3 regions of the Chryseobacterium sp. JK1 genome follow, and region 2 is predicted to be linked to each of the others. Evidence: riboswitches for the same ligand, from Rfam matches in the RefSeq annotation. Region 2 holds a riboswitch; each other region holds the start of a gene.

The links. A riboswitch is a leader RNA that binds a small molecule or an ion and turns the genes downstream of it on or off. The one in region 2 is predicted to bind S-adenosylmethionine.
Region 1: it holds a riboswitch for S-adenosylmethionine, as region 2 does, so the genes downstream of both, ACQ76T_RS22280 (TonB-dependent receptor plug domain-containing protein) here and ACQ76T_RS15840 (SusC/RagA family TonB-linked outer membrane protein) in region 2, are expected to answer to the same signal.
Region 3: it holds a riboswitch for S-adenosylmethionine, as region 2 does, so the genes downstream of both, ACQ76T_RS16595 (alpha/beta fold hydrolase) here and ACQ76T_RS15840 (SusC/RagA family TonB-linked outer membrane protein) in region 2, are expected to answer to the same signal.

The regions. Positions count from the first base shown of each region.
Region 1 covers NZ_JBODRU010000006.1:80,466-83,749, reverse strand. Annotated here, with positions in the region: gene ACQ76T_RS22280 (TonB-dependent receptor plug domain-containing protein) at 1-1,714, opposite strand, end outside; SAM riboswitch class I at 1,807-1,912, opposite strand; gene ACQ76T_RS22275 (alpha-amylase family glycosyl hydrolase) at 2,009-3,284, opposite strand, start outside.
Region 2 covers NZ_JBODRU010000002.1:622,083-625,366, forward strand. Annotated here, with positions in the region: gene pckA (phosphoenolpyruvate carboxykinase (ATP)) at 1-551, shown strand, start outside; gene ACQ76T_RS15830 (hypothetical protein) at 599-1,039, opposite strand; gene ACQ76T_RS15835 (type II 3-dehydroquinate dehydratase) at 1,107-1,514, opposite strand; SAM riboswitch class I at 1,758-1,854, shown strand; gene ACQ76T_RS15840 (SusC/RagA family TonB-linked outer membrane protein) at 1,938-3,284, shown strand, end outside.
Region 3 covers NZ_JBODRU010000002.1:766,739-770,022, reverse strand. Annotated here, with positions in the region: gene ACQ76T_RS16600 (ACT domain-containing protein) at 1-558, opposite strand, end outside; gene ACQ76T_RS16595 (alpha/beta fold hydrolase) at 563-1,501, opposite strand; SAM riboswitch class I at 1,560-1,667, opposite strand; gene ACQ76T_RS16590 (MGH1-like glycoside hydrolase domain-containing protein) at 1,856-3,284, shown strand, end outside.

The sequences.
Region 1 (3,284 bases), on a different contig from region 2:
ACCCAAGAACCTCAGCTGCTTTACTGTCATTACTAAAAATACCTTTAGTAACAATTTTAGATCCTGTGGTTGAAATATCTGCATAAGAGTTATTAAAGTACTGCTGCTGAAGTGAAGGCGCTCTAAAACCAGTTCCCACAGCTGCTCTTATGGCATAATTTTTAACAAATTCATAGCGTATGGCAAGTTTTCCGTTAAGGGTACTTCCAAAATCGGAATAGTTTTCGAATCTTGCCGCAGCGTCAATATTCAGTTTTTTATCCAAATCGTAGGAAACATCAGCATACACTGCAGTGGAATGTCTGTCTTTTTTAAGTGCATTTTTGGGAGAAAAACCAATAAAAGATTGTGAGCCCCCTGCTGCTTCCGTTACTACCGATCCTTCTACCGCAACGTTACCATTAACATCATATTTAGCATAAGAAGCCTCATCTCCTGCCTTGATCTGATATTGTTCAAACCTGAATTCTCCTCCAAAGGCAAAATTGAACCTGTTTATATTTTTAGAAACATCAAGATTGATGGTATTCTGAAGAAAGCTATGGGCTCCCGCGTAAAAACTTGTTGGAGATTTGGCCCCCAATGAAGCATTATTGGTATTGCTTACGTTATAATTGAAGGTATTGCTTCCAAAAGTATTGCTTAGATCGATCAACCAGTTGTTAACATTATATTTTGCTCCTAAAGCATAGGAAACATCATAAATCTGAGAGTTTAATACGGCCTGAAATCCATTAGGATAAATGGATGAAACAATATTATTTTTTTCACTGGGAAGTCTTCTGAACCCAAACCCTTTACCTTCTTTGATACTAAAACCTCCAAAAGAATAAAGTTTCAACCTGTCATTTAAAGGATATTCTGAATTAAAAAACAATTGTCCCTGTTTAATCTGAGCATCTCCAATCTGGAAGTTGAAATCATCCCGGGTTAACCCTCTTGCTTTTATTTCAGCATCATCTGCGTTTTTAGCATCGTTAAAGTTAGGAGCAAATTCATACGCAAAATTATCTCCGAAAATATCCAGATCATGGTTCTGCGTTCTCGTTGTTTTCCCTCTGTGGCTCAACTGTAATGAAAGGTTGACATAACCTCCTTCCTTTCCAAGGGAAGTTCCGTAGTTCGCACCTGCCTGATAAGTATCTCCATCATTTCTCCCACTCAATCCATAGGTGATACTCGCAGAAGCCCCCGGATTTTTTTTAAGGATAATATTAATGACTCCGGCAATGGCATCAGACCCATATTGTGCTGCAGCACCGTCTCTCAGAACTTCTATTTTTTCAATAGCAATAACAGGAATAGTGCTCAAATCTGTTCCTACAGAACCATTTCCTACAGTATTTTGATAATTGACCAGAGACGTGGTATGTCTTCTTTTTCCGTTCACCAAAACCAGAACCTGATCAGGACCCATCCCTCTTAAAGTAACAGGATCTATATGTTCTGTACCGTCTGAAGCAGATTGTCTCACGGAGTTAAATGAAGGGATCACGTAATTCAGTAAATCCTGAACGGTGATCTGAGGAGATGCTTTTTGTATTTTTTCAATATTGATAACATCTACAGGAACCGGTGTTTCCAGTTTTGTTCTTTTAGCATTACGGTTTCCGACGATAATGATATCTTCGATCTGTTTTCCTTTTTCCTCTTGCTCCTGAGCTGCTATTCCAATAGTTCCAAGCAGTAATACGGCTATGCTTAATTTTTTCATTTTTGTTTTGCCCATTAAAAATAAATCCTGCGAAATTGCTCCGCAGATGTATAAGACTTCAAGAAATGGAATTCATATAGAAATGTTGACTTCACTTATCTCCCCCAACGGGTTGGAATTAGCACCTTTACACCTTTGGAAATGTGTCGGTTGCTAAGGTTTCACTGGGCCAAATCCCTCCACCTTTCTTGATAAATCTACTGCAAAGGTAGAGTATTTTTTTAATATGCAAAAAGGCAAATCTGTTAATTTACAAATTTGCCTTTTTATCTGTTTGATATCGTGAATATTAATTTATCTCACCACCATCTTTTGAATCACAATTCCTGTATATGATTTTAATTGAACAAGATACGTCCCGGAAGGATAATTTACTTTCTGTTCGTAAGTTCCGTTTTCCTGGTTCAGTTTAAACGAGTCTAATTTTTTACCACTCATATCGGAAATGATAATTTCTCCGTTCTTAGCTTTGTTAAAAACCAGTTTCACCTGCCCATTCTTTATAGGATTATCGGCAATCTGAAGCGAAAGTCTGTGAGAAGCATTTACGTCTGTTGTTGATAAAGCTCCTGCATAATTTCCAAAGATTCTGAATTCTCCGGGTTGCAGACTTATAGGAGTGGTTGTTGAAACGATATTAGAAACAGTATTATCCATTAGGTTCTGCCATTGCCCTGTATAAGGAAAGTAAGGAACAACATTTTGTACAGCAGTACTGTAATTAGCCAAAACCACTACATTTTTCATTCCAGTAAGCGTATCATCATATACGTAGATTCTTGTAATCAACCCATCAGGATCATTGGTAAGGTTGTTAGATTCTATGGTATAGGTTTTAGATTTAAATACCTGATGAGTGCTTCTTATATCAATTATTTTAGCCCAAGTATCGTACACTGATTTTCGGGCAGCATCCGTATCATATCCTAAGCTAAATGCAATAGGTTTTTCATCTGTTCGGCATCCGTTGTCAATTGTTCCGTTTACACATCTGTTAATACTGAATTCATAGCCAAGTTCACCAAACTGCCAGATCATTTTTGGGCCGGGAATGGTGAAGAATGTAGCTCCGAACGTCTTCATTCTGTCAAGTGCTGTATTGAGATTTTTAACATTATAACTTCCATTAACTGCTCCGTAAGCAAGATTTTTAAACATGAGTCTTTCTTCATCATGGCTTTCTCCATATCCTACCGCACGCATATTGGTAAACCCATGAAGGCTGTTGTTCATTCTGTCATAATTGCTGTTCTCTTTATAACCCATGGTATTTTGGTTGTAAGGATCGGTCTGTTTATTCCAAAGCAGTACACCTTTTCCTTCTGAAACTCTGTAATTCGCCCATTGCTGCTCTTCGGCATCTGTTCCTAAATGTTCAAAAATCATATACGAATTCGGGTCTATAGCCCATTGTCTATCTGCATAGTGTTTCAGAATGTCTACTCTGTCCTGTTGATAAGCGTTGGTACAGGCTTCATCATTTTCAGAACAGCTTTGGGTAAATCCTTTTGTAAGATCCCATCGGAAACCGTCTATATGATACTCTGTAAGCCACTGCTGAAGACATCTT
Region 2 (3,284 bases):
ATGCATTCGGAGTACTTCCTCCAGTTTCTATCCTTAACGAAGATCAGGCACAATACCACTTCCTTTGCGGATATACTTCAAAATTAGCTGGAACAGAAAGAGGAATTACTGAACCTCAGCCATCTTTCTCTCCTGCATTTGGTGAAGCATTCCTTACATTACACCCAACAATGTATTCAAAAACATTGATCGGTAAAATGAAAGAACACGGTGCTAAAGCATACTTGGTGAATACAGGATGGAATGGTACAGGAAAGAGAATTTCTCTGAAAGATACCAGAGCAATCATTGATGCAATTATCGACGGTTCTATTGATAACGCTGCTAAAACTCAGGTTCCAATCATGAATCTTGAGATTCCTACAGCACTTCCAAATGTTTCTGAAGGAATCTTAGATCCAAGAGATACCTACGAAAATGCTTCAGATTGGGAAGAAAAAGCAAAAGATCTTGCTTCGAGATATATCAAAAACTTTGAACAGTATTGTGATACTGAAGAAGGAAAAAGATTAATCGCTTCCGGACCTCAATTACAAGAACAAACTATCTAATAGTTGTACATACATAAAAGAGCCTCATCACAGATGAGGCTCTTTTATTATTTATATTTTTTACAGCTTTCAAGCAGTTCATTTTGTTCATCCAGCTTTCGAACCGTCGACCTGATCGATTCTTCACTCAATCTTTTAATAATCATAAAATGTCTTGAAGAAAAATAAGGCTCTTCATTCAGTATCTTATCTAAATATTTGGGAGTGACGAAAGTAAGCCAATATTTCTGACAATTGGAAAATTCAATCGTTACCTCTATGGCATCACATTCAGGATTTTCTATTTGATCGTCAATTTGAATATCAGTGATTTCCGGATCTACTTCCAAACTAAAATAATATTTTGAATACCATTTTAATTTATCCTCATCATTGCAAATTCTTATGTTTTGAAGGTTCATTTCCTCAATAATATAAGCCTTTCGCTTTGTCAATTGCTGAGAATAGACTCCAATAGAAGTACAAAAAACTTCACCTTTTATCTCCATAAATTGTCATTAATCATCTAGCTATCCACAATTATCTGTGGAAATCTGCGACATCCGTGGTGAAAAATTACTTCAAACTCAATATAGCCAACCTATACCCATCCATTCCAAAGCCAGATAAAACGGCGTCAGTATTAGCTGCTGTTACAGACTTCTGTCGGAATTCCTCTCTTTTATAAATATTACTGATATGAACCTCAACTTTAGGCTTTCGGATATTTTTTAAACAATCCGCTATGGCATAGGAATAATGCGTGAAAGCTCCGGGGTTAATAACAACCGCATCAAAATCATCTTCCTGAAGTCGGTTGATCAATTCCCCTTCAATATTGGACTGATAATATTTTAATTCATGAGAAGGAAACTCGGTTCTTAAAACTTCCAAATAACTATCCATAGAAACGCTTCCATAGATTTCGGGTTCTCTGGTGCCTAAAAGATTCAGATTAGGTCCATTTATAATTAAAACTTTCATTCTATAAAATTAAAAAGTTTTTTCAATTAAAAAGCTAAAAAATAAGATCATATCTCAATTTTGTTCATTGAATTATCGATAATGATATTTGTCATATTTATCAAAGTGATAATTTTTATAAAGTGCTATTTTGGTGAGTTTTATAAAATATTTTGTTAATTTTTGAAAAATTATCATGAAAAAACAATAAGTCTACTTGTTTTGTAGACTAAAAGTTTATAGCTTTGCAACCATATTTCGATCGGCTTATAAAGAAAGATGGAGGGAACTGACCCAGTGAAATCTTGACAACCTGCTATGCGTAAGGTGTCACATTCAGCCTATAAAGGAAAAATAAGCATTTGGTTTATCGTATTTATCGATGCCCTTTGCTGACTTTTCTGCAAGGGGCAAAATTTTAATATTTGGTAAATAAAATTGATTATGATTAATAAAACTTTATTTAATTCTAAAGTTTGGATTCCGTCAGTGGCTGCATTTTTCTTAGGAATTGCAAATGTAAGCGGGCAGACTTCCAAACCGAAAAAAGATACCCTCCGTGAAAAGGAGATTGATGAGGTGGTAGTGGTAGCTTATGGTAAAGCCAAAAGAAACAGCTATACCGGTTCAGTAGCAACTATTTCAAGCGATAAAATCAATAATAGACCCGTAACCAATATTACCAAAGCTTTGGAAGGACAGGTACCGGGGATTCAAACCACAAGTGCTTCAGGACAGCCGGGGGCAATTTCTACCATCCGAATCAGAGGGGTTGGGTCGGTAAGTGCTTCCAGTGATCCGCTATATGTAGTAGACGGTATTCCTTTTGATGGAAACCTGAACGCAATAAGTCCTAACGATATTGAATCTATAAGTGTTCTGAAAGATGCTACAGCAAGTGCATTGTACGGTTCCAGAGGGGCCAACGGAATCATCATTATTACAACAAAATCAGGAAAAAAAGGAGAAGCGAAAGTAAACTTTAACATCAGTCAGGGATTTTCAGGCAGAGCGGTCAAAGACTATCAGCAGGTGAATACGGACCAGTATTTCCAGCTGTATTGGGAAGCATTGAGAAACGGGTATAAGTCCGATAAGATTTCTTCTCAGCAGGCTGCACAAATGGCATCCGATAATTTGGTTTCCACTCTGGGAATAAACCCATATGGACCTAATTATTCACGACCAGTAGGAACAGACGGAAAATTACTGCCAGGTGCAACTGCTCTCTGGAATGACGACTGGAGAGATATTTTACAGAGAGTTGCTTCAAGAAATCAGGTGGATTTGGATATCAGTGGAGGAAGTGAGAAAAGCAACTATTTCTTTTCATTAGGATATCTGGATGATAAAGGGATGGCTATCGAATCAGGATTCAAAAGATATAATACAAGACTAAAGATTAATTCTGAAGTGAAAAAATGGCTGAACGTAGGAGTGAACTTAAGCTATACCAACAGTATTCAGAATGCGCCTACATCTTCAGATTCCAAGTCAAGTAATATCATCAATGCGGCAAGATTTATTCCTTCATTTTATCCTTACTATGAAAGAAATCCAGACGGATCTTACATATTAGACGCTAATGGGAATAACATTTATGATTTTGGAAAATACAGGCCTACAAGTGCCCTTCAGAACCAAAATGCCGCAGCTACCTTACCTTTAGATAAGAATGAAAACAAGGAAGATAACTTTTCAGGAAAAGGGTTTATGGAATTTACTTTCTTACCGGAATTAAGATTCAAGAGCAGCTTTTCAGTAGATTTGGTAAATTATAACGGACACTAT
Region 3 (3,284 bases), 140 kb from region 2:
CTTACGTCTTTTGATCTCATCTGAAGATTCTAACACCTGATTGATCAATGTTTTCCCTACGTTTCCATGACCTATAATAGCAAGATGAACGGTTTTGGGTTTTTTGAAAATTTCGGATTCTATGATATTCTTGGTCTTTTCGTCCTGAGAAGAAGTCACTACAATATTGACCCTATTCTCTCCTGCGATCTGATTTAAAAGCAAAGGAAATACATTATTTCTCGCCAGCTCTGCAAGGACTTTATTAAAATCTTCTGATACAAAACCTAGTACAGAAACATTATTGATGCTATAAATTTGGGAAACTTTCCCTGATTTTCTTTCTGCTTCAAACTCATCAATAAGACAGGCTACTGCTTTTTCTGCATCATTTTCGTGAACCAATATTGAGATTCCGTTTTCTACAGCCTGCTGAGAGATTACTCCTACACTGATTCGTGCCAAAGTGAGTGCTTTAAAGATTCTTCCATCAATTCCGATTTCTCCTAGAAAATCTTCGCCTTCAAATTTGATGATTGATCTGTTCTTTAAAAATTTTATTTCATTAACCTTTTTCATTACTTTATAAAATGTTTTTTATGATATTATTTAATTGTTGATATTCCATTAGGAAGGCATCATGCCCGTGTATAGATTGGATCTCGTGATAAGAGGCTTCCTTATTTTTCTCTTTCAATTTCTCGAAGCACATTCGGATTTCAGAAGCAGGAAAAAACAGGTCTGTATCTACGGAGATCATGTGCATTCGTGCTTCTATTCTCTCTAAGGCTGATTCATCAGCGTTGATATTCATCAGTAAATGATTCATCAATTGATATGCTTTCAAACTAAATCTTTCGTTTAAAGCATTACCGTGATATATTAACCAGTCTTCTGATTCTAAGCGCTGTTTGTCCTGATTGTATGTATTCTGAAATCTGCTGTTGAGCGATTGTGGAGTTCTGTAGCACAACATAGCATGAATTCTTGCTTTCTGTAGAGGTTCATCTTTATCATTTAATAAAAATTTCTGAACCATACACTGTGCATGAAGCCAGTCGTGTGTTCTGTAGTCACAAGCTATCGGGATAAATATTTCTGCAAGCTTAGGTTGCTTGGCAAGCATTTCCCAGGCAATTCCTCCTCCCAGAGAGCCTCCAATAATGGCATATAAGTTTTTGATATGTAAAGCTTCTAATCCTTTCAGAAATATATTGGCTATATCTGAAGGGGTAAAGCTTTCATAGTCTTCAATTAAAAAAGTATCATAACCGTTTCCGGGTATATTGAAACAAAGAACGGTATATTGCTCCGTATCTACGACCTGATCTTTACCTACCAAATTTTTCCACCAGCCTTGTTCTCCGGATACTGTTGAATTTCCGGTAAGTGCATGGTTGATAAGAATAATAGGAGCTGTAAACAGGTCTTTCCCGAAAAGCTCATAGCTTAACAAGATATTGCATTCCTTTTGGGAATTGGTTTGATACGAAAGATTAATATAGTTTAGTTCTGTTTTCAATTCTATTATTTTAATACAATTGAAAATGCCACAGGAAATGGCTGAAAAGAACTTCAGTAAGTTATCTGTCCAAAATCACTTTGGTAGAACGTAGCACCTTCTCTGCATGCGCAAAGGGTTGCTAAGGTTTCATAGGGTCTAATCCCTCAACCTTTCTTGATAACATTTTCAATATTTGAATGAACGAATGGTGCAAAGGTAGCTCTTTTCTTTTAATTTCAAAAAAAAAATAATTTAATATTTTAAAAAGCCTTTAAACACAAGTATTTCAGGGCTATATTAATAATTATTCAGATGAAAGGAATTGGAATTATTTTTCAAAAAAACTAACTTCGTGTGGAAAAATGTTGAGATATGACTGCCGAAAAGGATAGATTACAAGATACCAAATGGAAAAACTGGGGACCTTATGTAAGCAACCGGCAATGGGGTAACGTACGGGAAGATTACAGTAGAGACGGGAATGCCTGGAACTTCACCAACCACAATAATGCGGAGAGCTATGCCTACCGCTGGGGAGAAGAAGGTATTGCCGGAATATCGGATGTAAAGCAGCTGTTTTGCTTTGCATTTTCATTCTGGAACAAGAAAGATAAGATCGTAAAGGAGCGTTTCTTTGGTTTGAGCAATCCACAGGGAAATCATGGGGAAGATATTAAAGAAATTTTTTATTATCTGGACAACACTCCTACCCACAGCTATATGAAGATGGTGTATAAATATCCCATCAATGCGTTTCCTTATGATGATCTCGTTACAGAAAACGGAAGACGTGGCAAAAAAGATCCGGAGTATGAAATCTTTGATACAGGGATCTTTGACAATGATGAATATTTCGATATTTTTATTGAATACTGTAAAGCCGATCACAACGATATCCTCGCCAGAATCACGGTGTGTAACCGCAGTCAGCATAATGCTCCGATTGTTGTAATACCTACAGCCTGGTTCCGAAATAACTGGAAATGGGGATACAATACTTATAAAGGAGAACTGAACGCTTATTCTCATGACGGAAGCATTAATATTGCACATGACAGTGTTTCTATCAAGAAATTATACTCGAGAAACGTCAATGCACAACGTGTTTTCTGTGATAATGAGACCAATACTTCTAAACTGTATGGGAATCCTTTGCCTGAAAATCATTATTTCAAAGATGGGATCAATGATTTTCTTATTCATCAGACCAATACAGTAAATCCTGAACAAAAAGGAAGTAAAGCTTCTTTTCTGATTGATGAAATGATTGGACCAGGACAATCCAAGGTTTTTGAATTCAGATTATGTCCCAATGAAACAGATGCTCCTTTTTCCGGATTTGATGAAATTTTCAATAATAGAAAAACTGAAGCTGAAGATTTTTACAACGAAATTCAATACGATACAACCAATGAAGATGAAAGAAATGTACAAAGACAAGCCTTCGCTGGACTTCTCTGGAACAAACAGTTTTATCATTACAATATCGGAAAATGGCTAAAAGGCGATCCCAATTTTGAAGCTCCAAGAAACTTTAATGAATATGTAAGAAATACAGAATGGAACCATCTTCACAATAAAGATATCATTTCCATGCCTGATAAATGGGAATATCCATGGTATGCAACGTGGGATCTGGCTTTCCACTGTGTTCCTTTCTCCATTATTGATGCCGAATTTGCCAAAGGCCAACTTCTGTTGCTCACAAAAGAATGGTACATGCATCCTAACGGTCAGCTTCCCGCCTATGAATGGAATATGAGCGATGTGAATCCTCCTGTACACGCATGGTCTTGCTTCC